3 regions of the Hominibacterium faecale genome follow, and region 1 is predicted to be linked to each of the others. Evidence: riboswitches for the same ligand, from Rfam matches in the RefSeq annotation. Region 1 holds a riboswitch; each other region holds the start of a gene.
What was found. A riboswitch is a leader RNA that binds a small molecule or an ion and turns the genes downstream of it on or off. The one in region 1 is predicted to bind molybdenum cofactor.
Positions count from the first base shown of each region.

Region 1 (7,412 bases):
GTCTTTCCGCGGGCAGGCTTTTTTACAGGGTTCATCGCAAAGAGCATTGGCGATCCGGGGAAAGCCGGTGGCGTTGCGATAGACCTTAAAGGCAGCTTTAAAAGCGCCCCGCCGTGTTTTTTCTATAAAATTTAGAATATCCATATCAAAGGGGCAGTCGCCCACGCAATAAGGAATTTCTTTTTCCATACAGTCTTCAAAGTTTTTAAGATATCTCTTCATAAGTATCATCTCTCCATACAAGTATCGGCTTAAGGTTACCCCTAAGCCGATAAGATTGTATCATTGTTTTGCTGTTTTTATCAAGTGGTTTAGTCTGGAATATTGGTGATGGACTCGTAATCTTCCTTCTTATCCTCTGGGAACATGTCTTCGAACAGGTCAACCATCGGATTGTTCTTGATGTATTCCATTTCTTCGTAGAAATCCGAGCCCAGGAAGTATTTCTTAGGAGGCAGAACCTCTTCGCCCTTGGCGATCTTGTCGAGACCTTCCTTGATCTTTTCCGGGTAAGCCGGGATTTCGTAAATTCTTACGCCGCAAGCATTGTCGATGGCGTTTATAACAGCCATGTGTCCAGCGGACTGGAATGCTTCGGATGCGCCGGAGGAACCAAACGGGTTGGTATTTCTCGGCGTACAGTGATGGATCAGGTTGAAGTTGTCCGGGATATCCTTGATAGTCGGGATCCCTGCGCCGGCGATGTTGCTGTGCTTCTTGACATCTTCATAATTTTCCGTCAGAGCGAAGCCTATGCAGTGGGACAATCCGCCGTAAGCCTGACCGTTAACCGCAGCAATGTTTCCGATAACGCCAACGTCGTCTACACACCAGTAACCGATACAAGTAGCCTTGCCTGTCTTGGTGTCAACTTCAACTTCTGCCATATGCAGAGCATAGGTAAAGGCAGGAGTCGGATTTCCTACGCCTGTATTCGGATCCAGATATTTCAGCGTCATATCTTCCGGATTCTGGTACTGCGTTTCATATTTGGTCGGAATGCCTTCCGCAACCATTTCATCATAGGTTCTGTAAGTGCCGTCCGGCTTTCTCATAGCGTTCATCAGTTCATCAGCAGCCATGACAACGGCTTTACTGTTCATGTAATGCTGTCTTGATGATGCGGTAGCACCGGAGTCAGGACAGAATTTGGAGTCATTCTGAATCAGCACGATGTCGTCAGGGGTTACACCCAGAGGCTTGAGAGCTTCCAAAGTGGTAACCAGAGCGCCTACATCGCCGCCCTGTCCCTGATCCTGCCAGGTGTCGTATTTGGCAAATTTGCCGTTGGGCAGTAATTCCAGAGCAACGGTACACTGGTCGAAGATACCTTCTGTTACGTTGTATCCGCCCCATGCGATACCTACGCCTCTCTTCTTTTCAGGAGTAGATTCTTTGGCAACTCTTTCTTTTACTTCCTCATAAATCGGTTTTAAGATATCCATCATCTTTTCCATCGGGTATTCACGGAAAGGATACTGGTTGATGTTGGTATCTCCAGGTCTTGCGATGTTCTTATATCTGAATTCGAACGGATCCATGCCAATCTTCTTAGCCATCATATCAACCAGCGCCTCGGATGCTGTGTATGCCTGTGGTGATCCGTAGCCTCTGTACGCAGTTCCGTAGTTGTGGTTGGTGCAGGCAACTCTTGTCAGTCCCAGACAGTTGGGAATGTTGTATGGGAAGAACATGAACTTGGCCGGTCTTGTGATCAAGTCGTCGCCCAGTTCGTTGTAGGAACCGTGGTCCATACCGCAATCCCATTCTGCTCCGACGATCTTGCCGTCCTTGTCGCAGGCCAATCTTCCGTTGGTGTAGGACGGAGCGCGCTTTCCGGACAGAGCCATGAACTCAGGATAAGTAATGGATAATGCTACCGGCATATCGTCGCATGCCATGCAGGCAATCGCTGCCATCGCATATGTAGCTGCCGCGATACCCCAGCCGAAGGTAGCGCCTGTCGGGTTTTCGATGACTCTGATCTTCTCTGCAGGAAGGCCGGTCGCCTCTGCGATATCACCGATGTTGGAGTAAATCTGCATCGCTTTGCAATGAACGGTCAGCAGGCCGTCATCGCCCCAGTAAGCCTGTACTGTATCGCCTTCGATCGGCATATGGGGCTCTCTGGATGAATAGAAGGAACCTTCTACTACATAAGGCGCCTCGTCGATCAGTTCCGGCGTATCGTGTCCTGCGCCCTTAACGTTGGGCTGTTCGGACCATACGTTGGGATGATCGTCATGTATTCTCATGGCATCCGGCATAGCTGCTTCCAGATAAGTCTTGTATTCAGGCAGCTGTTCCCAATCGATGGTAACTTTCTTTGCCGCTTCCTGGGCGTGAGCCTTTGTATCGGCTACAACCAGAGCTACAACATCACCGTAGTTAAAGATCTTGTCTTCAACAAGGATTGGGTGGGACTGGCCGGTAGCCAGAGTTCTCGGTGTGAACGGCATGAATCCAAGTCTGTTGGGGCCTTTGATATCGGCCGCTGTAACAACCTTGTAAACGCCGGGCATTTTTTCTGCTTCTTCTTTATGTATAGCTTTCAGTTTTGCGTGGAAGGCGACTTTCGGCTGTACCAGTACGGCATGCAGCGTGTTCTCCGGCATCTTCAGTTCAATGTCGTCGCCGTAATCAGCAAGTCCGCATACCTTTGCCAGAGCAGCGGGACGAACCAGCGGCTGGCCGTAATATTCTTTGTTCTCCGGAAGTTTTACCATAATGTCTTCCAGAGCGCATTCGCCTCTCATAACCTTTGCAGCGTTCATGACAGCATCTACGATCTGCTTATAGCCTGTGCAGCGGCAGATGTTTCTGTTTTTCTGGAACCAGTCTCTTACCTCTTCTCTAGTCGGATCAGGGTTAGCCTGAAGCAGCGCGTAGGCCGATACAATGAATCCTGGAGTACAGAATCCGCATTGTACGGCTCCGGCATGCATAAATGCTACCTGAATCGGATGGAGATATCTGGGAGCTCCAATTCCTTCAATCGTTACTACTTCGCTGTACTCTTCGACCTTAGCGATCTTTTTCGTACAGGAACGAACTAGTTTGCCGTCCAGCATTACGGTACAAGAACCGCATACGCCGGATCCGCAGCCAACTTTTGTACCTGTGAGCCCTAAACGTCTGACAACATCAGCCAGAGTATCCTTTTCAGGATCACAGATGAACATTCGATCGGCACCATTGATGTTTAACGTCATTTTTCTCAATTTCATAATAATTTGCCTCCAATTAATTTTTCAATTGAACATACTTTAACGTTTCACATCCAATAACAAAGGCCTTTTCGTGCGTTTCGAAATGGTACACGAACCTTTCCAAACGCGGGAGGCTCATATGTTTCCACATAAACCCAACGTTTCCGCCTCCATAGCATTTTTTCAAAAGCCGTAGGAGCTCGGAAATCGGATTGTGTATTGAATTGTTACTACGGTTTTCATTTTATCAGTTCGTTCAGGGGCCTGTCAACCGCGGAAACCCTGATTTCAGTACAATCTTGCGGTCAAGCCCAGTACTAAGTAGCTATTATTTGAATTGTCTTAAATTTGTAAAAAATTTGTTACAATTTGCCGTAAAAACGGCCTCTTTTCGATCCGGCGGCGAACCTCCCCGGCGGCCTTACGGCCCGGTCCTGCAAAACATTTTCGGTCGCCCCTTGCCCATTTTGGGAATTTATAATAGAATGAAAAACAGATACTTTGTCCCCCAACCGGTTTGGGGGAGAGTAGGAACAGGAGAAGAAACATGAAACGATTATCGGAAGTTCAAAGCATATGCCCAGTCTGTGAAAAGCCGATCAAAGCTTTTTATACAGAGCGGGAGGGCAAAGTATTCTTTGAAAAAACATGTGAAGAACATGGCGAATTTCGCGCACTGGTTTCAAACCGCACAGATGATTATCTGGATTGGATCAAAAATCCGGTTGTCAATATTCCGCCCAAAACGGCGATGACCAAGGGCAGCGGGCAGGATGAATGCCCCCTTCACTGCGGCACCTGCGAAAACCATTTGCAGACCGCCTGCTGCGTGCTGATCGATATTACCAAGCGGTGCAATCAGCATTGTCCCTTCTGCTTTGCAAGGGCGGAAATGGATTCGGAGGAACCGGGCGATCCCAGCTTAAAAGAACTGGAAGCAAAATTCGATCTGCTGGTGGAGCTGGGGGAAGAACGGCCTTTCAACATTCAGCTGTCAGGAGGGGAGCCCACTGTCCGCGACGATCTGCCCCAGATCATCCGCATGGCCAGGTCCAAAGGATTTGAATACATACAGATTAACAGCAACGGCAGGCGAATCGCCCGCGAGGCCGGGTATGCCGCGGCGCTCAAAGAGGCGGGAGCATCGGTGATTTTCATGCAGTTTGATGGAACCACCGATGAGATTTACATGCAGATGCGGGGAGAGCCTTTATTTAAAGAAAAGAAACAAGCCATCGAAAACTGCAGGAAAGCCGGTCTGCCGGTGACGCTGGTACCGACGGTCGCCAGAAACGTCAACTTGGACAACATCGGGGCAATGATGGAGTTTCTGCTGGAGAACATAGCCGTTGTCAAAGGGATCCATTTCCAACCGGTGAGCTTTTTCGGCAGGCATCCCGACCCGGACCATGAAAACCGGGTGACCATGTTCGATGTGCTCCATGAAATTGAAAACCAGTGTCCGGGCTTTCATTATGAGGATTTCTGTCCCATCGCCACCGGCCATACCCTGTGCTGCTTTTACAGTACTTATTTAAAGGAAAAAGACGGTATAACATGTATGGTCAGCAAAAAGGAAAAAGAGGCGGGCATCAGCTGCTGCGATACACAGCAGGACTCCTGCTGCTGCGAGCCGGATCCTCTGGAAATCATAAAAAAGGACCGGGACTTTGTGCTCAACAAATGGGACTTGCCCCAGGAGCAGGAAACAAGCGAGGTAGACTGCTGCTCCTGCTGCGAGCCGGCCGATACGGCCGCGGCCGGAGAGGAACCCTGCTGTCAGGCGGAGCAGGAGGAAGAGATCATGGATTTGGATCAGTTCCTTACCTATTATAAGCAGAACACCTTTACGGTGACCGGCATGGCCTTCCAGGACAGCACCAACCTGGATGCAGAGCGATTGAAGCGGTGCCGGGTGCAGGTGCTTTCCGCGGACAACCGGCTGGTGCCTTTCTGCGGATATAACAGTATTTATCGAAAATCTTAGTTTTAAGGAGAAGAAAATGAGTTTAGTAAGACCAGGTAAATTTGAGATTACGGACAAGGCTATGGAGCTTTGCCAGCTTGACAAAGGAGCCAAGGTGCTGGATGTGGGCTGCGGAGACGGAACAGCGGCCGAGTACCTGCAGGACAAATACGGGTACCAGGTGACGGGGATCGATCTTAATCTGGCAAAGATCAGCGAAGGAAAAGAGCGAAACGGCAAACTGGATCTGCGCATGGGCGACGGAGAGTTCTTGGACGAATTCCCATCCTATTCTTTTGACTGCGTGATGATGGAATGCACATTGTCCCTGATCAACCTGCCGGATGAAGCGCTCCATGAAGCCTACTGCGTTCTTAAAAAGGGAGGAAAGCTGTTTATCAGCGATCTATATATGAAGAATCCCGATCCCAAGCAGGTACAGGCCATCAAGATCGAAGCCGAGCGCCAGGCAAAGATTCCCCATAAAGAGGAGGACTGCGGCGAAGGACAGATGCGTTTTGTGGACTTCCGCTTTGAAGGGGCCTTTATCAAAGAGCCCATGATCGCATATCTGGAGGAAGTGGGATATCAAGTAGTCGCTTTTGAGGACCGCTCGGATGATTTGGATACATACGTGGCGGAAACGATCCTGCAGGAGGGATCGCTGGATAATTGCGTCACCTGCGCAAAAGGGAAGAAGGGGATCGGATACTTCATGCTGGTAGCGGAAAAACCGGCAAAATAAGAAAGTTGGGGAGGAAAGAGGATGAATCAGGAGATTTTGGATCTGAAATTAAAGGGGTATTGCTGCAGTCAGATGATTATGGAAATGGGTCTGCGCAGGATGGAGAAGGAAAACCAGGATCTGGTGGCGGCCATGGCCGGTCTGTGCGACGGCATGTGGTCCGGCAGAGTCTGCGGTATTTTGTCCGCGGCAATCTGCCTGCTGTATCTGGCTGATCCCAAAGAAGCCAGCCAGGGCCTGACAGCAGAGCTGACGGAATGGTTTGAGGATGCCTTCGGCTTTACGGACTGTCACGATCTAATGGAGGACAATCCTCTGAATAAAGTGGAAAAATGCCCGATGATGCTGGAAGCCACGTTCCAGAAGGTGGAAGAACTGTTGGAGTGGGACTAGTGGAGCGGTATTTGGATATTTGGACAGCCCGCAAATTGGGGGTAAATACTCTCACGAGGGATGCCATAGAGAACTATCAGCTGGAAAAAATAAAAGAAACCATCAATTGGGCTGCGAAGAACAGCCCTTTTTATGGTGAACTGTATCGCGGGGTTACCGTAGAAACCTGGGAGGACTTCCGGCGCCTTCCTTTCACTTCGCCTGCGGATGTGTATGAGCGGGGCATGGATATGGTTTGCGTGGCGCAAAGCCAGATCAGCAGAATCGTTACCATGGACACCAGCGGAACAACGGGGCGGCCAAAGCGGATTTATTTTACTGAGGAAGATCAGGAGCTGACCACCGATTTTTTTCATAATGGCATGCAGCTGATGGTGGATTCCTCCGATACGGTGATGATCCTGATGCCCTGCCGCAGGCCGGGATCAATCGGCGATCTGCTGAAAAAAGGGCTGGAGCGGTTTCATGTGCGGGTGATCCCCTACGGACTTCCGGATGGCTCGGACGATAATCTCATATTGGCGATGATGGAGCAGGAGCAGGTGACCTGCGCGGTGGCCCTGCCGACTCAGCTTGCCGCGCTGGCAGAAAAAGCCGGGGGCCGCAGGATCCCCATGGGAACAGTACTCCTGTCTGCGGAATATGTATCCCCGGAGAGCCGGAGAATCATTGAAAAGGCCTGGGGATGCCGCATCTTTGAACATTATGGGATGACGGAAATGGGTCTGGGATGCGCAGTCAGCTGCCCGCAGCTTTGCGGCTGCCACATTCGAGAATCGGATTTGTATCTGGAGATCATTGACCCTGTGACCGGACAAGTGGTGCCAGATGGGGAAGAAGGCGAAGTGGTTTTTACCACCCTCACCAGGAAGGGAATGCCCTTCATCCGTTATCGAACCGGCGATTGGAGCAGCTTTTTGACCCAGCCCTGCGGCTGCGGCAGCGTGCTCAAGCGGATCAGCCGGGTCGGCGACCGGGGCGTCAGGAAGGGAGCGTGGAAAGTTAATGAGCGGTAAGACGAAACGAATCCTATTCTGCATTTTTGTCTTTGCGGCCGGCTGTCTGGCAGGGGTCCTTTCCAAGTATCTGGATACGGTTC
Region 1 is NZ_JAJAGH010000005.1:242,287-249,698, reverse strand. It holds gene LG211_RS06325 (pyridine nucleotide-disulfide oxidoreductase/dicluster-binding protein) at 1-222, opposite strand, end outside; gene LG211_RS06320 (molybdopterin-dependent oxidoreductase) at 312-3,227, opposite strand; molybdenum cofactor riboswitch at 3,307-3,434, opposite strand; gene LG211_RS06315 (radical SAM protein) at 3,757-5,196, shown strand; gene trsM (DVU_1556 family methyltransferase) at 5,213-5,920, shown strand; gene LG211_RS06305 (C-GCAxxG-C-C family protein) at 5,942-6,313, shown strand; gene LG211_RS06300 (DVU_1553 family AMP-dependent CoA ligase) at 6,325-7,329, shown strand; gene LG211_RS06295 (hypothetical protein) at 7,319-7,412, shown strand, end outside.

Region 2 (7,412 bases), on a different contig from region 1:
GGACAACGATTTTATCTATCACGATGGTACGACTGCGTTCCTGGAGGCCTGCAACGACGGCGGAATCCTTCCATGGAAGAATTTCTCCGATGCAACGGACGAAAAATGGACCGAATACAATGGCGATGTGCTGAAAAAGTACAGAGTCGGTAAGCGGGGCTGCGGAAGCTGCGGCCTGGGCTGCGGAAACTTCCTCAAGATCGGCGATGCCATCTGCGAGGGACCTGAATATGAATCCATTTCCGTTGCCGGCCCCAACGCAGGAATCCGCGACCCGGAAAAGATCGTAAAATTCAATGAAGTGGCTGACAATATGGGACTGGATACCATCAGTGCCGGAGATACGATCATCTGGGCTATGGAAATGACGGAAAAGGGCATCCACGACTTTGGCATCAAGTTCGGAGAAGCCGATAAAATGATTCACTACTTGGAACTGATTGCGAAAAATGAAGGCGTGGGCAAGGATCTGGCCCTGGGCACAAAGCGCGCATCCGAGAAATTCGGCGGCACAGAATTCGCAATGCAGGTTAAGGGACTGGAATATCCTCAGTATGAACCACGCGGTTCCTGGGCTATGTCCGTATCCTACGCAGTATCCGACAGAGGCGCCTGCCACATGCGTTCTTATGCTCCCAATTTGGAAGTATTCGAAGCAGCTGCACCGCCGTATACGGGCGAGAATAAAGGACAGCTGGTCTATGATCTGGCAGAGTTCAACGCCATTAAATTCTCCCTCTGTATCTGCGACTTCTGGGGATCGATTACATACGAAATCATGGCAGAGCTGCTGACCATGGTTACCGGAACCGAATGGACGGTGGAAGACATGTCTAAGATCGGACGCCGCGTCATCAACATCGGCCGGGCATTCAATCAGAGAGAAGGATTTGACCGCAAGAACGATACCGTGCCCAAGCGTGTTGTAACCGAGGCTCTGCAGAACGGTCCTGCAAAGGGACAGGTGATTCCGCAGGAAGTCTTTGATGATATGCTGAGCCAGTATTATGAGGTTATGGGATGGGATGAAAACGGCATGATGCCGGAAGAACTGATCGCTTCCTTGCTCTAATACAAAAAACTTCAAAAATTGGCTTTTTGCCATAGCAAAAATGATGTATAATAAAAGAGTGTTTGGATAATATCCTATACACTCTTTTTTGCAAGGAGGAACTATGGAAATCACAATCACACTCAGAGGCACGCTCCGCAAGTACTTTGGCCAGGATAAAGAGCGGAAGGTGGAGGTGCCCGATAACTGCACCTGCGACGAAGCATTGCAGGCAGTAGGTATCAATTACAAAGAGATCCCCAGTTTTGGGTTCGTGGCAGTCAATGGCATGCGCGTCATGATCTATGACCGGCTGTCGCCAGGGGATGAGCTGAAGGCATACTCGAGGATTTCGGGAGGCTGATCGGCGGGTCCGTTGTTACTGAACACACAAGGAAGGGTACTATGTTTGAAAAACACCTGGGTAAAATGAAACACAAAATGGAGGTCGCGGTCATCGGGCTGGCGATCGTAGTAATCGTGTTAGGTGTGTGTGCGTTCTTGCAGTTCACCAAGCCTTTCGCAATATCGGAAGACGGGGTGAAAGTGGAAGAGCCTTGGGTGGTGAAAGTAGGCGATAACGAAGCCTTCGTCGTCGCCAGCGAAAAAGAAGGAAAAGCTGTTATCGAGGGGATAAAAAGCAGCTATGTAACGGAGAACACGAAAAAGGAAGCTACAACCTTGTCTCCGGAAGTAACCGTAGTGGCAAAAGAATTGAAAAGAGGCGATGAATCGCCCACTGTCGTGGAAGCGGATGATGCGGTGACACAAGTGGTCGCGGCAAACAAAACCGCTGAGCCGATGATAACGGTGACCACAACAGAAGAGGTGGCAAAGACAGAAGCCATCGACTATAAGACAGAATATAAGGAAAACAGCAAGCTCTACCTTGGCGAAGAAAAGGTAGCGACAAAGGGCAAAAAAGGTAAAAAGACCATTGTCAGCCAGGTGACTAAGCAGAACGGCCAGATTGTATCTGAAGAAGTGATCGCTACGACTGTGGACCAAAAGCCGGTTGCCAAAGTTATCGAAAAAGGAACCAAAACCATGACGGCTGACAAGGCCTCTCAGGTTGTCTCTAGAGGCGGAGCAGCTATGGGAAGGGGCTCTGGTAAAGAAGTGGTTAATTATGCTCTGCAGTTTGTGGGCAATCCGTATGTATACGGCGGAACCAGTTTGACCAACGGAACCGACTGTTCCGGTTTCACTATGAGCGTGTACGCCAAATTCGGCGTTTCACTTCCTCATTCATCCAGTGCGCAACGATCCTGCGGCAAGGAAGTACCTTACAGCGAAGCAAAACCAGGCGATATTATCTGCTATGCGGGACATGTAGCCATCTATATCGGAAATGGCAAGATCGTTCATGCCAGTACGCCGAGCACCGGAATTAAGGTCAGCAGCGCAACTTATAAAAACATCATTACTGTAAGAAGAATTATCGAGTAACAAAGGCAGGGGATTATGAGAGCAGCAATTTCAAAAAATAGAGGAAAGATGCTGAAGATTGCAGCAGCAGGTTTGAGTCTAGTGCTTCTAATTCTTGCAGTCTGTATCTATCTTCAGATGACAAAACCTTACGCTATTACGGATAATGGGGCCAGAATACAGGAACCATGGGCAGTAAAAATAGGCGATCAGGAAACGTTCATTGTTGCCAGTCAAAAAGAAGGACAGGCGGTCATCGACGGCATCAAACAAAAATACAGCACCGCCAATACCAAGGAAGGAGAGACTAGCCTTTCTCCGGAGATAACCGTGGAGAAAAAGGCGCTGAAACGCAGCGACGAGAAAGTGAACGTTGTGGAGGCGCAGGACGCGGTTGAGCAAATCTATACGGCGGCTGCGTCTGGTAATCCGATGGTAGCGGTAACGACGGTGGATCAAGTTTCGCGAACAGAAACGATTGCATATCAGACGGAATACCGAATCGATGATAACCTGGATAAAGGGCAGAAGAAAATTGTAGCCCAAGGACAGGAAGGCGGCAAGCTGATTACCAGCCAGGTGGTCCGGGTCAATGGCAGTACACTGTCAGAAAAGGTGATATCGGAAAAAGTAACGCGCCAGCCTGTAGCAATGGTAGTCGCCAAAGGCAATGATTCCGTAAAAGAAGACGGAACCTTGACAGCGGCAAAAGAAAAGGAAACGGCTAAGGCCCCAGATACGGAGCAGCCTAAGCCTGCGGAAGAACCAACGACAGAACCGCAGCAGCAGCCTGAACAGAAAGCGCCCCAGCCGGCAACAGCGGCTGCGGCAAAAGAGCCAAGCAAAGCCACTCAGCCTGCGACTGAAGCGATAAAGCCGTCTGTGGACAATACCAAACCGTCCAAGCAGACAACGGAAAAACCGACCGCGAATACGGAAAAAGAGACGAGCACAGCAAAACCCGAGAAGGAGCCAACCACTCCTCCGGATAAGGAAACCAAACCCCCGGTTACGACCAATAAAGGACAGGCAGTCGTGGATTATGCCTTGCAGTTTGTCGGCAACCCGTATGTGTACGGTGGTTCCAGCCTGACAAACGGCACCGATTGTTCCGGTTTTACCATGAGTGTGTATGCCAAATTCGGCATCAAGCTTCCCCATTCCTCCAGCGCTCAGCGCTCCTGCGGAAGAGGGGTATCCTACAGCGAGGCAAAACCAGGTGATATTATCTGTTATGACGGCCACGTAGCGCTTTATATGGGAGGCGGTCAGATCGTCCACGCCAGCAATCCTACGGACGGGATTAAAATCAGCAAGGCGACTTATAAACCAATTCTAGCCGTAAGAAGGATCATTGAATGATGACTGCTGATAGATACGAGAGAAATATCGGTACAATTTCACTGGCAGAAAACGAGAAACTGCGAAACTCTTGGGTTTTGGTAGCTGGCTGCGGCGGCTTGGGAGGCCATGTAATCGAGGGTCTGGCCAGACTGGGAGTGGGTCAAATTACAGCCGTGGACGGAGACGTTTTTTCAGCCAGCAATTTGAACAGGCAGCTTCTCTCTACAGAAAGGACACTTGGACGCTACAAAGCCCTGGAAGCTCAGGAGAGGATTAAAATGGTCAACTCAGAGGTGCAGATCCATCCTTTGTGTCATTATATTGACGAGAACAATGTGGACGGCATTATAACGGATCGTTATGATGCCGTTGTCGATGCTTTGGATAATATAAAGGCCAGACGTCTTTTGGAACAAGGATGCCGGGAGCAAAAGCTCCCGTTGGTTCACGGTGCCATCGCCGGCTGGCATGGGCAGGCCGCGGTGATCATGCCGGGGGACGACCTCTTTGATAAAATCTACCCTGCTGGTTCTAATAAAGGTGCCGAGCAGGAAACTGGAAACCCAAGCTTCACGCCTGCAATGGTAGCAGCGGTCCAAGTGGCGGAGACCGTAAAGGTGCTCCTTGGAAAACCACAGATTTTGCGCAATCGTCTGCTGACCATCGATCTGCTCAATCAGGAATATGAAGTGATTCGATTCTGATCTGAATGTGGAAGATGTTTGAATCTAAGGGGAATTATGATAGTTTTATGGTAATTTGTCTTGACAGACGGGTTGATTTCATGCGAAAATACCAATGGCTGCTGAGATGACGCAGCGGGCCGGATCATTGCCCAAAATGATCCTTACAACTGAATAGAAAATGTTCCGAGTCAATACAGCCTAACCGTCCGCAGCAAAAGGCGCATGGCACTTGACCGTTCAGGGTCCTAGAGGAAACTCTCCGGCCTCCCAGTGTGGAAAGGAATACGATGTATGTCAAAATACAGAATATAACCTTTCATTTCAATGCAATGAAAGGTTTTTTGTTCTGTTTTTTGGGTAAATTATTTTTGTTACTGAGGAGGAGAAAAAATGAGAAGTAAGAAGAGAGTGTTTGCATGCGTGCTGGCGCTGATGATGGTATTTTCCACAGCAGCTATGCTGAGTGCATGCGGCAGCGGAGACGACAAAGAAGCGGCCAAGGAACCGGCCAATCCCAAGCTGATTTTGGCAACCACCACCAGCACCAAGGACAGCGGACTTTTAGATTCGATTCTGCCTGAATTCGAGAAGGAAAGCGGCTACAAAGTTGACGTTGTATCCGTAGGATCCGGCGAAGCCATGGCAATGGGCGAAAAGGGCGAAGCAGACGTACTGCTCGTACACTCACCTGCTGCTGAAAAGGAATATGTGGAAGGCGGCCATGCGGACAAAGACGGAAGACTGGACGTTATGTACAATGACTTTGTTGTACTGGGACCAAAGGATGATCCGGCGGCTATCGAAAAGAACGCAAAAGAAGACGCAATTAAGGCTTTCACAACCATTAAGGACCAGAAAAAAAAGTTCGTATCCAGGGCAGATGACTCCGGTACCCACAAGAAAGAACTTTCTATTTGGGAAAAGGCAAAGATTGAACCGAAAGGCGACTGGTATATCGAAGCTGCGGCTGGAATGGGCGATGTAATCACCATGACCGATGAAATGGTGGGCTACACCCTTTCCGATCGAGCAACCTGGCTCAACGTGGGCAAAAATACCCAGCTGAAGATCGTCAGCGAAAAAGACCCAAGCGGCGTGCTCAACAACCAGTACGGCGTTATCTGTGTAAATCCTGAAAAGAATGAAAACATCAACGCTGAGGGTGCGAAAGCATTCCAGAACTGGATCGTTTCAGAAGCAACACAGAAGCTGATCGGTGAATACGGAGTGGAAGAATATGGACAGGCTCTGTTCGTTCCCAACGCAAAATAACGGATTTGATAAGCAAAGGACGGGAGACAATCCTGTCCTTTTTTGATATAATAGGACTGATTTGAGAAAGGATCATTTATGGATGCAATTGGACATGGAATTATCGAAGCCTTTAAACTGATCTTTGCCGGCGACGGGGAAATTTTTGAAATCGTAGGGCTATCTCTCTACGTTTCTTGCTTTTCTGTGGTGTTTTCCACTTGCGCTGGCATACCTCTGGGTATTCTCCTGGGAACGCACCAATTCAGAGGCAAAGGCGTCGTAGTCAGATTAATTTACACCTTTATGAGCCTGCCCCCTGTCATCGCGGGATTGACGGTATTTCTGATTCTGATGCGGAGAGGACCGCTGGGAAGTTTGCAGCTGAATTATACGGTGACGGCGATGATTATCGCTCAAATCTGCCTTGTGACGCCCATCATCATCGGCCTGACTTACAATTTGGTAAAGGAAAAGGCGCCTGTAGTAAACCGCCTGGGTATGACCCTGGGAGCGGAACGGCTGGACCGGATGAAACTGCTCATTTACGAGATGCGCGTGGGCATTACCACAGCTGTCGTTACCGGATTTGGCAGGGCCATCTCCGAAGTGGGAGCCGTTATGATTGTCGGCGGCAATATCAAAGGACAGACCCGGGTTATGACCACCTATATTTCAGAATTGAAAGGCATGGGATACTATGACCGCGCCATAGCCGTGGGCATTATCCTGCTGACCCTTTCATTTTTGGTAAACGCTGTATTGTATAATTTTCAGGAACGGGAAAGCAGATAGGAGGTGCGGCTTGGAACTGAGATTTGAAGAGCTGACACGGGCATATGAAGGAAAAAAAGTGCTGGATCTGAAAGCAGGAGCCATTGTCAGCGGCAGCAGGACCGGGGTCATCGGGCCTAACGGAGCCGGAAAGAGCACGCTGCTCAACCTGATCGGAGGACTGGACCGGGCTGACGGGGGCCGGATCTATTACGATGGAAAAAACCAGATTCCAAAGAATGAAATTACTCAGGTCTTCCAGACCCCTTATTTGATTACGACCACCGTAGAAAAAAATATTGCCTACCCGCTGAAGCTGCGGGGATGGGGTGAAGATGAAATTGAGGAAAGAGTCGCCCAGCTCTGCCAGGAGCTGGATTTAACCGGCATGAGAAAGAAAAAGGCTTGGAAGCTGTCGGGGGGAGAAACCCAAAAAGTTGCTTTAGCCAGAGCGCTGTCCTTTCACCCCAGACTGCTGCTGCTGGATGAGCCAACAGCAAATATCGACCCTTCCACCACGGCAGAAATCGAAAAGATGCTGATAAAAATCAACGAGGAAGAGAAAACTACCGTTGTATTGGTCACCCACAACCTGGCTCAGGCCAAAAGGACCTGCGACCGATGTTTGTTCCTCAAAAGCGGGCAGCTGATCGAAACGGGCAGGGCTGATCAGATACTGGCAAATCCCAAGGAGGAATTGACCAGAAAATTTATAGCAGGAGAACTGCTGATTTAAGGAGCGATAGCGATGCGAGTCATTATGGTAAAAGGGTTTTCAAAAACAGGGAAAACGACCACGGTTACGCAGATCATTAAAGAACTGCGCAGGCGGGGATACAGCGTGGGAACGGTAAAGGATATTCACTATGAGAAGTTTG
Region 2 is NZ_JAJAGH010000009.1:60,305-67,716, reverse strand. It holds gene LG211_RS13345 (aldehyde ferredoxin oxidoreductase family protein) at 1-1,072, shown strand, start outside; gene LG211_RS13340 (MoaD/ThiS family protein) at 1,176-1,415, shown strand; gene LG211_RS13335 (C40 family peptidase) at 1,457-2,500, shown strand; gene LG211_RS13330 (NlpC/P60 family protein) at 2,516-3,841, shown strand; gene LG211_RS13325 (HesA/MoeB/ThiF family protein) at 3,838-4,527, shown strand; molybdenum cofactor riboswitch at 4,679-4,808, shown strand; gene LG211_RS13320 (ABC transporter substrate-binding protein) at 4,900-5,781, shown strand; gene LG211_RS13315 (ABC transporter permease) at 5,860-6,555, shown strand; gene LG211_RS13310 (ABC transporter ATP-binding protein) at 6,566-7,270, shown strand; gene mobB (molybdopterin-guanine dinucleotide biosynthesis protein B) at 7,283-7,412, shown strand, end outside.
Region 2: another riboswitch for molybdenum cofactor. It lies ahead of LG211_RS13320 (ABC transporter substrate-binding protein); the one in region 1 lies ahead of LG211_RS06320 (molybdopterin-dependent oxidoreductase).

Region 3 (7,412 bases), on a different contig from region 1:
GATATGATTCAGCATCCATTTTTCTACATAATCCTCTGGTTTTACGCCGCCGTCTCCCTTGCTGCTTCTTACTGTGAATTTAAAGTCCGCACTTTTCTTATCAAGTAAGCTGTTTATGTAGTTTTCATACTCAAATCCGTTGGACGGATTGGTAGACATATTGAAGCCTTCCATCTCCAAGGTGGTACCTGCCATGCCTTGCGGGCTGTAATCTTTGCGAACGCCGGTTTCTACTGGCTGCAGCGATGGAACATTTACGGTCACCTTGCATTTAGCCTTTTCTGTAAATATCATGGTCCCAGAACCGCCTCCAGCCCCTTTTCCTGATATTGCCTTTATCTCCGTCTGTCCATTACCTCTTGGTGTGATCCTGCCCTTTACATTGTCATTTGTCAGCATACTGGTTGCAGTAACGATGCCTGTATCATGGCTCTGCCATATGTCTGTATTATGCCCCTGAATATCATCCTTCGTACAATATCGTAATAAGACTGGTGTTGGCTCCGTCAGCTCCAAGCCTTTGGACGTATCAATATAATGCATCTTTGATGGATCCCAAGAAGCATCAAAGCCCTCATCAATTAAATACAATCCTGATTTAACAACAAGTACCAAACATTTGCCTTCAAACTTCGATCCATCTGTTTGCTTTACTGTGATTGTCGCCTTACCGTTCTTCTTAGCAACAATCTTTCCACTTTCAGTAACCGCAGCCACATCTCCATTATCAGATTCAAAGGTAACATCCTGCGGTTCTGATCCAGGCTGGATTTCTGCTTTTAACAGTGCTTCTTCTCCCGGCTCCATATAAAGATTCTGCGTTGATAACTTCATACCATTTAAAGTTTCCGCATCAATCGAGTACGACCAGCTCATATACTCATCCTCTATTGAGAGAGTAATTTGTGTTTTTCCTTCTCCGATTGCACATAAATCCCAATATGCCTGGTTAGGATCATCTCCATCAAATGACAGAACATTCTGTGCCGGGAGAACCTCTTCATTTGTAGATTGCACCACAGCATGTTCGCGAATGTATCCTGCAATTGTACCATCTATTTTGTCATAACCCGGCGTGCGTACCATAATCCTAAGCATTGTTGGGAACGAAGAGCTATAGTCATACTCTGTTTCAAGCCAACGATCACCATAGTCATTGACCATTGTTACCGTCAATAATGAATCGTCCAAATTCAATGGAACCAATTTAACATCTACAGCGGCTTTCTTTCCATTCAAATCGGTTGCTGTAACAACTGCTGTTTTTCCTACAGGTGCAAGTGTCGTTTTCAAACGTTTTTTCAGACCGTCGGACTCCACAGATACATTGTCTGTATCACATGTCCACTCCACCTCCCTGGAAATATCGTTTCCGTCAGCATCATACGCAGCTATTTCTTTTGATCCTGATAATGCATTGATTTCAAAGTACTGCTCTGGGGATTCCGCTTTTATTCCCTCTATTGTTATATATATGCCGCTTTCATCATTTAACGTCCCCCCTGCAAAAGAGAATACCGGCATGTAAGCACACGTTACAAAAACAACTATTACTAACCCTAGTATTTTTCTCATTTTCATATTAAATAAGGGAGGAATTGTGCTGATCAAATTCAGCGCAATTCCTCATCTCCTTCCAAATATCAGCTTATTTTGTCGTAAACTGAAACTTTACAGGTACGCCCAAATTCCTATCTGTGTTATTCCCACATACCTGTTCTCCAAACTTAAGTACATATGATTTCCCCGCAGTCAGCCCTTTTGCTGAAATGGTAATCTTCTTAGCTGCCGCATCATAACTTTCAAAAGTCACAGAAGTTCCTGCAACAACAGCTCCTCTTGGATTGACTACCTGGATGTATGGAAGGCTGTTTTCTTTAAATTTTGATTCTTGGAAATTGTTCATTCCCGCACTCATTGTAAATGTAAATTGGCAACTTCCATTATCAACCGTCATTTGATCGTTAATCTTATTTGTATATCCTGCAGTGGTTAGGGTTCCGCCAGTAATATTCGATGGCGCCGTCATCAACATGGTATTTCCGCCAGTTCCCTGGTATCCATATGTGGTTGACTCCTCTACGGTCACCGTAATGCTGTCGGTTGCCAGGATTGTACCCGTACAATCGCCGCTAGGTCCTGTTCCTGTTCCTCCTGGGGCCTCACCTTCTCTCAGCGTTGCGGTTAGTGTTGTGGTTCCTTCTGCAACAGGCGTAATATTGCCTTTGTGAATACCGATTGTCGCAACACTTTTATTGCTGCTTGTCCAGTCAATATGCACAGTTGTCCCCGCTGGCTGCGTGATATCTGCAGCTGCCTGCGGATTCGTTCCGGTTAATATGGTCCCAGGATCTTGAATCGCTACATCATACCCAGCTACAACGGATTGGGCAAACGCCATCCCTGGCATCATTGCCATCACCATCATCAACGCCATTACGACGCTGACAATGATCCTCTTATTGCTTTTTGCAAGATTCATTTTTTCGTCCTCCTTTTTAAATGTAATAATAAGCTATATATAATTACTCTGCATCGCTGGATGCAAAGGAATTATCATTTGTTTAGTAGGCTAAATCGATGGGCCGGTTTACACCAAAACATTTATTTTACCTTTACTGTCCTCAATTGTGACGTCTTTCCGTATACCTTCTTACCGTCCACCACTTTATACGCGCGGACTTTGTAGTAATACCGCTTTCCTTTTTTGAGGCCCTTATCCGTATATTTGTTCTTTACTGTGATGCTTGCTTTTATATATTTGCCATTTTTGCTTGTGCTTCTATACAATACATATTTATCCGCACCTGAAACTTTACTCCACTTTGCCGCAGCTTTTCTTTTCCCTGCCTTTACTTTCAAGGCCGGTTTGGAAGGCACCGGCCTTATTGATTTCTTTGCAGAGTAGCTGCCATAAACTTTTTGTCCATTGACAAGCCGATAAGCCCTCACTTTATATGCGTACGTCTTTCCTGTTTTCAGATTTTTTCCGACATAGCTGCGGGCAGTTGTATGTTTTACAGGCTTGTATTTCTTCGATTTTGCGTTATATCGATAGACGGTATAACCATCGGCCTTTGCGGCTTTTGACCAGGTCAGCTTTACACGATTGTAGCTGGACGAAACTGCTTTTAATGATACTTTCGCAATTACGGGAGTTACTTCCACTGGACAGGAAGCCTTCAGATTTGTTCCATCCTTTGTTACTGCCGTAATTGTCGTTTTGCCTGCTTTCATCGCTTTGACTTCACCATTGGAATCAACTACGGCAACTGCTTTGTCTGCCGAAGTCCATGTTACTGCTTTTTCTTTTACATTTTCAGGCTTAATGGCGGCCTTTAATGTTTTAGTCTGGCCTTCTTTTAAGGTTACTTTACTTCCCAGGGAAATGCTCTGTGCAAAAGCATCTGTGGAAAAATGGAAAACAATCTTTTTATCCAGCAATGTCTGTACGCCCATGCCTGACTCAAGGACCAGTACATACTGTGTATTAGCAGCTAATGCGTTAGCAGGAATCTCCAAAAATACATCGAACCCTCTGAGCGGTCCGGAACCAGTTCCCCCGCCATTGGCCAGCCTCTGATGTTTCCAGCCCTTGTAAATCTGAGTACCTGTCAGGACAACCGTGCCGTCCGTCTTCTGAATGCTCATCTTGGGAATAATATTACTAGCCATAATTTGGTCATTGCACTTGGCAGTCTGTGAACCGCCCAGGAAAAATCCAAACTTAATGGGTTGGGTCGGATTTAAAGTTCCCTGAATATAGTTGTCCCAGTATGCGCTAACGGACGTGTCGGTCATAATCGAATAGTTATAGCCATAAGAATTCACATACGGATGGCTATCATCTGCCATACCGCCGTTCTCTTTTTCTATATCTGCCCCATTGAAAAAATACTGTTTTATATTCGTTGTACCATATTGTCCAATTCTGCTATCCTTAGAATTAACGGAAGCATCTATATAGTTTACGAACATGCCCTGGTTCTGTGATGTCTGGGATAGAGCCGTATTCCCTGCTGTGTTTGCGAACGCCATTCCCGGCACCATGACCATGACCATCATCAGGGCCGTTACTACACTGACAGTGATCCTCTTTTTGCCTTTTGCAAGATTCATTTTTCATCCTCCTCGTTCAATATACGAATAAGTTGATAGAACGCCTCACATCTCGAAATGCAAAAGAAGTATCACGCACTTCACTTTAACATTTTAAATCGATAAACTTGTTGCCACAAAAATAAGGAATGCATATAAAAAATAAAACTCTTTCCTAAAAAACGGGAAAGAGTGATTTACCTCTGATACATCATTCCTTTCCAAAACACGGGAGGCAGCACCGTTTCCAGTATTACCCATCGACGCTCAACCATAGGCCAAAGCCTTTAGGTTTTCACGTTCGGAACCATCAATATTTACTTTTATAATCCAAAATTTACTAGATTCAGTTACATTGTATTATAGCTCGTATCTTTTCGCAAGTTTTTTCTTACTTCTTCGATTTTTTTCTTCATTATGAGACATGATGTGCTTTCTTTATCCCTATTATACTACAGCAAACGACAAATTTCCGTTGTCTTACCAACATTTTCTAATCTTTTATAAAAAACGTGGAAATGACGGAATCAAAGATTCCTATTTCCACATGTCGCCCGTAAGGGGGCGACTCTTTGCAAGGTACTGTTGCCGGTAACGTAGTGCGGAAAAACATCCGCTGGCTGATCCCACTGTACACCGTTGGATCTGGAAATTCTTATCAGCCTATTTTTATTTACCAGCTCGCGAATACGTTTTACTTGGCATTTACTTTTGCTTATTTTTGTTCTATGATATATAGAATCTTTGTTAAAGGAGGCGTTTATATGAAGAAACTCGATTGTTTAGGCCAAATCTGCCCCATTCCTGTCATGCGGCTGCAAAACGAACTGTCGGTCATCGGGCAGGGTGAAGAGGTTATGCTCGTAACGGATCATAGTTGTACCTGCAAATCCGTTCAAGAATTCTGCAGGGCCAAAGAACTGGTCTGTTCATGCGAGGAGGTGATGAACGGTATCTGGGAAATCACCATCCGCAGCGCTCCCGAGTCAGCAAATCATCGAGTCAAGCATTCGTTCCAGATAGGCAAATAAATCTTTTATTTGTACATCTTCCTGTTGAGATTTTGGATTTTTGATTAAATAGTAACGAAACTTAAATTCAAACTCTTCTATTTCGATAATTTCCAACTGTTTGTTATACAATTCTTTCTTTATGGACGAATATGGGAGAAAAGCTGCCCCCATCCCATTGACTACCGACTGTTTTGCCGACTCAAAGGATTCAAATTGGCAGGTCACATTCATTTGCTGCCTGGAAACTCCTTTTTGAGCGAGATACCCATCCAGCTTCTGTTGGGTTCTGTGACTGCCGCTGATCATCATCATCGGTAGTTGTTGCAATTCATCCAAGTCCATTTTCTTTCGTTTGTGCGTTCTCGGAGTCATGACCAAATGCACTGGATCAGAGAACATAAAACGGCTATATAATTCTTTATTTGCAGGAGGCCCGACGATAAATCCAATATCACCCTGACCGGCATTGATTTTTTGTTCGATCTGTGCGCTGGACATTACTTTCGTCTCCAAGCGGACTTCTTGAAATTTTTTCTGTATTTGAAACAGCGCACAAGGCAGTGCATAAGTATAAATCACATCCATGGAAAGGATATGGAAACAACGATCCTTTTTCTGCAAAAGTTCCAGTTGGTTGACCAGTGTCTGATAAACGCCCAAAATTTCCTGGGCACGCTGATATACTAGTTCACCGGCAGGAGTCATACTCACGCCCTGATTACTCCTGTCAAGCAGCCGGCAGCCAAAGGAATTTTCCATTGACTTGATTTGCTGGCTCAGTGCGGACTGCGATACGTGAAGACGTTCGGCTGCCTTTGTAATACTTCCATTGTTAATAATTTCAATAAACATAAACAGTGTATCGATATTCATCCCTACCTCCAATCCTATCTTACACCAGGATTATCCCATAACTATGCCCACTATTATATCACAACAATCTGAATTGTCATAAGATTTTCTAATATAGCTTCACGTATTACGATTACCCGATTAATTACGCCCATGCTATAATGATCCCATAGTCATCGTCAAAGAATTAACAGTGATAGAAAGGAGAAACGAAAATGGGTGAAGGCCAGAGTAAACCATCGTCCATAGAGCGCAGTCCCAGAAAACGGACACCCCGCAAACCAAAAAAAAGCCAGATTCCCTATGCGATTCTGGTTACCATCGGAATCATCTTAATCGCATGGCTGGTAAATCGCGGCAGTACCACTGCCGCAATCGGCTGGATCTTCGGAATCGCATTCGGATATGTCCTTCAGCGATCCAGATTCTGTTTTACCGCTTCTATGCGGGACCCGTGGATTACCGGCAGTACTTCCCTGACAAGAGCTGTACTGATCGCATTTGCACTGACCACTTTAGGTTTCACTGCCATCAAATACAGTGCTTATCTGAGCGGCAGTGACATTCCCGGAGCCGGTGCTGTGCATCCGATCAGCATCCCCCTAATACTGGGAGCGACCATGTTCGGAATTGGGATGGTAATCGCCGGAGGATGCGCCAGCGGAACACTGATGCGTATCGGTGAAGGATTTACAATGCAGATGCTTGCGCTGGTATTTTTTATCGTCGGCTCTCTGTGGGGAGGCCACGATATGGGCGCTTTCTGGAGCAATCTGGAAACAAACGCACCAAAGATTTTTTTGCCCGATGTATTCGGATGGGCTGGAGCACTGGTTGTCCAAGGAGTGATTATTCTGCTGCTTTATCTCGCCGCCCTTAGTTGGCAAAAGAAAAAACTAGGTTCCATTGAGTAAATATTATAAGGATAATTTGTTAAAACATGAACAGGAGGATTTAAAAAATGGCTGAATATGAATTGGATTGTTTAGGAGAAGCTTGTCCGGTACCACTCATGAAGGTGGAGAAAAAAATGAATGAGCTGGAAGTTGGCGATGTTCTTTTTGTGGCAATCGACCACAGCTGCGCAATGAAAAATGTCCCGGAATGGGCGAGAACACAGGGACACAATGTGGATATCGACGAAGTGGATGATGGTGAATGGGAAGTTGTAATTGAGAAGACCAAATGATTACCCTGAGAAAAGGCGGTGAACATAATTGAAAGAGTTTTGGAATAAGTTAGGGGCTAATCCCGTTTACAAACGTCTATTGAAGGAGCCTATGACTTACGTTGGCGGCGCTGTACTGCTTTCGATTCTTCAGATTGCCCATCTGGCAGTGTTAAACTCCGGCTGGGGCGTAACAACTACCTTCAGTATCTGGGGAGCCAAGCTAGCAGAGCTTATCGGAATTCACGCAAGCGACTGGGCGTATTTCGCTTCGGATAACA
Region 3 is NZ_JAJAGH010000007.1:126,900-134,311, forward strand. It holds gene LG211_RS10245 (Ig-like domain-containing protein) at 1-1,611, opposite strand, end outside; gene LG211_RS10250 (Ig-like domain-containing protein) at 1,649-2,482, opposite strand; gene LG211_RS10255 (fibronectin type III domain-containing protein) at 2,605-4,119, opposite strand; molybdenum cofactor riboswitch at 4,297-4,417, opposite strand; gene LG211_RS10260 (sulfurtransferase TusA family protein) at 4,863-5,129, shown strand; gene LG211_RS10265 (LysR family transcriptional regulator) at 5,085-5,963, opposite strand; gene LG211_RS10270 (YeeE/YedE thiosulfate transporter family protein) at 6,179-6,877, shown strand; gene LG211_RS10275 (sulfurtransferase TusA family protein) at 6,925-7,152, shown strand; gene LG211_RS10280 (YeeE/YedE thiosulfate transporter family protein) at 7,181-7,412, shown strand, end outside.
Region 3: another riboswitch for molybdenum cofactor. It lies ahead of LG211_RS10255 (fibronectin type III domain-containing protein); the one in region 1 lies ahead of LG211_RS06320 (molybdopterin-dependent oxidoreductase).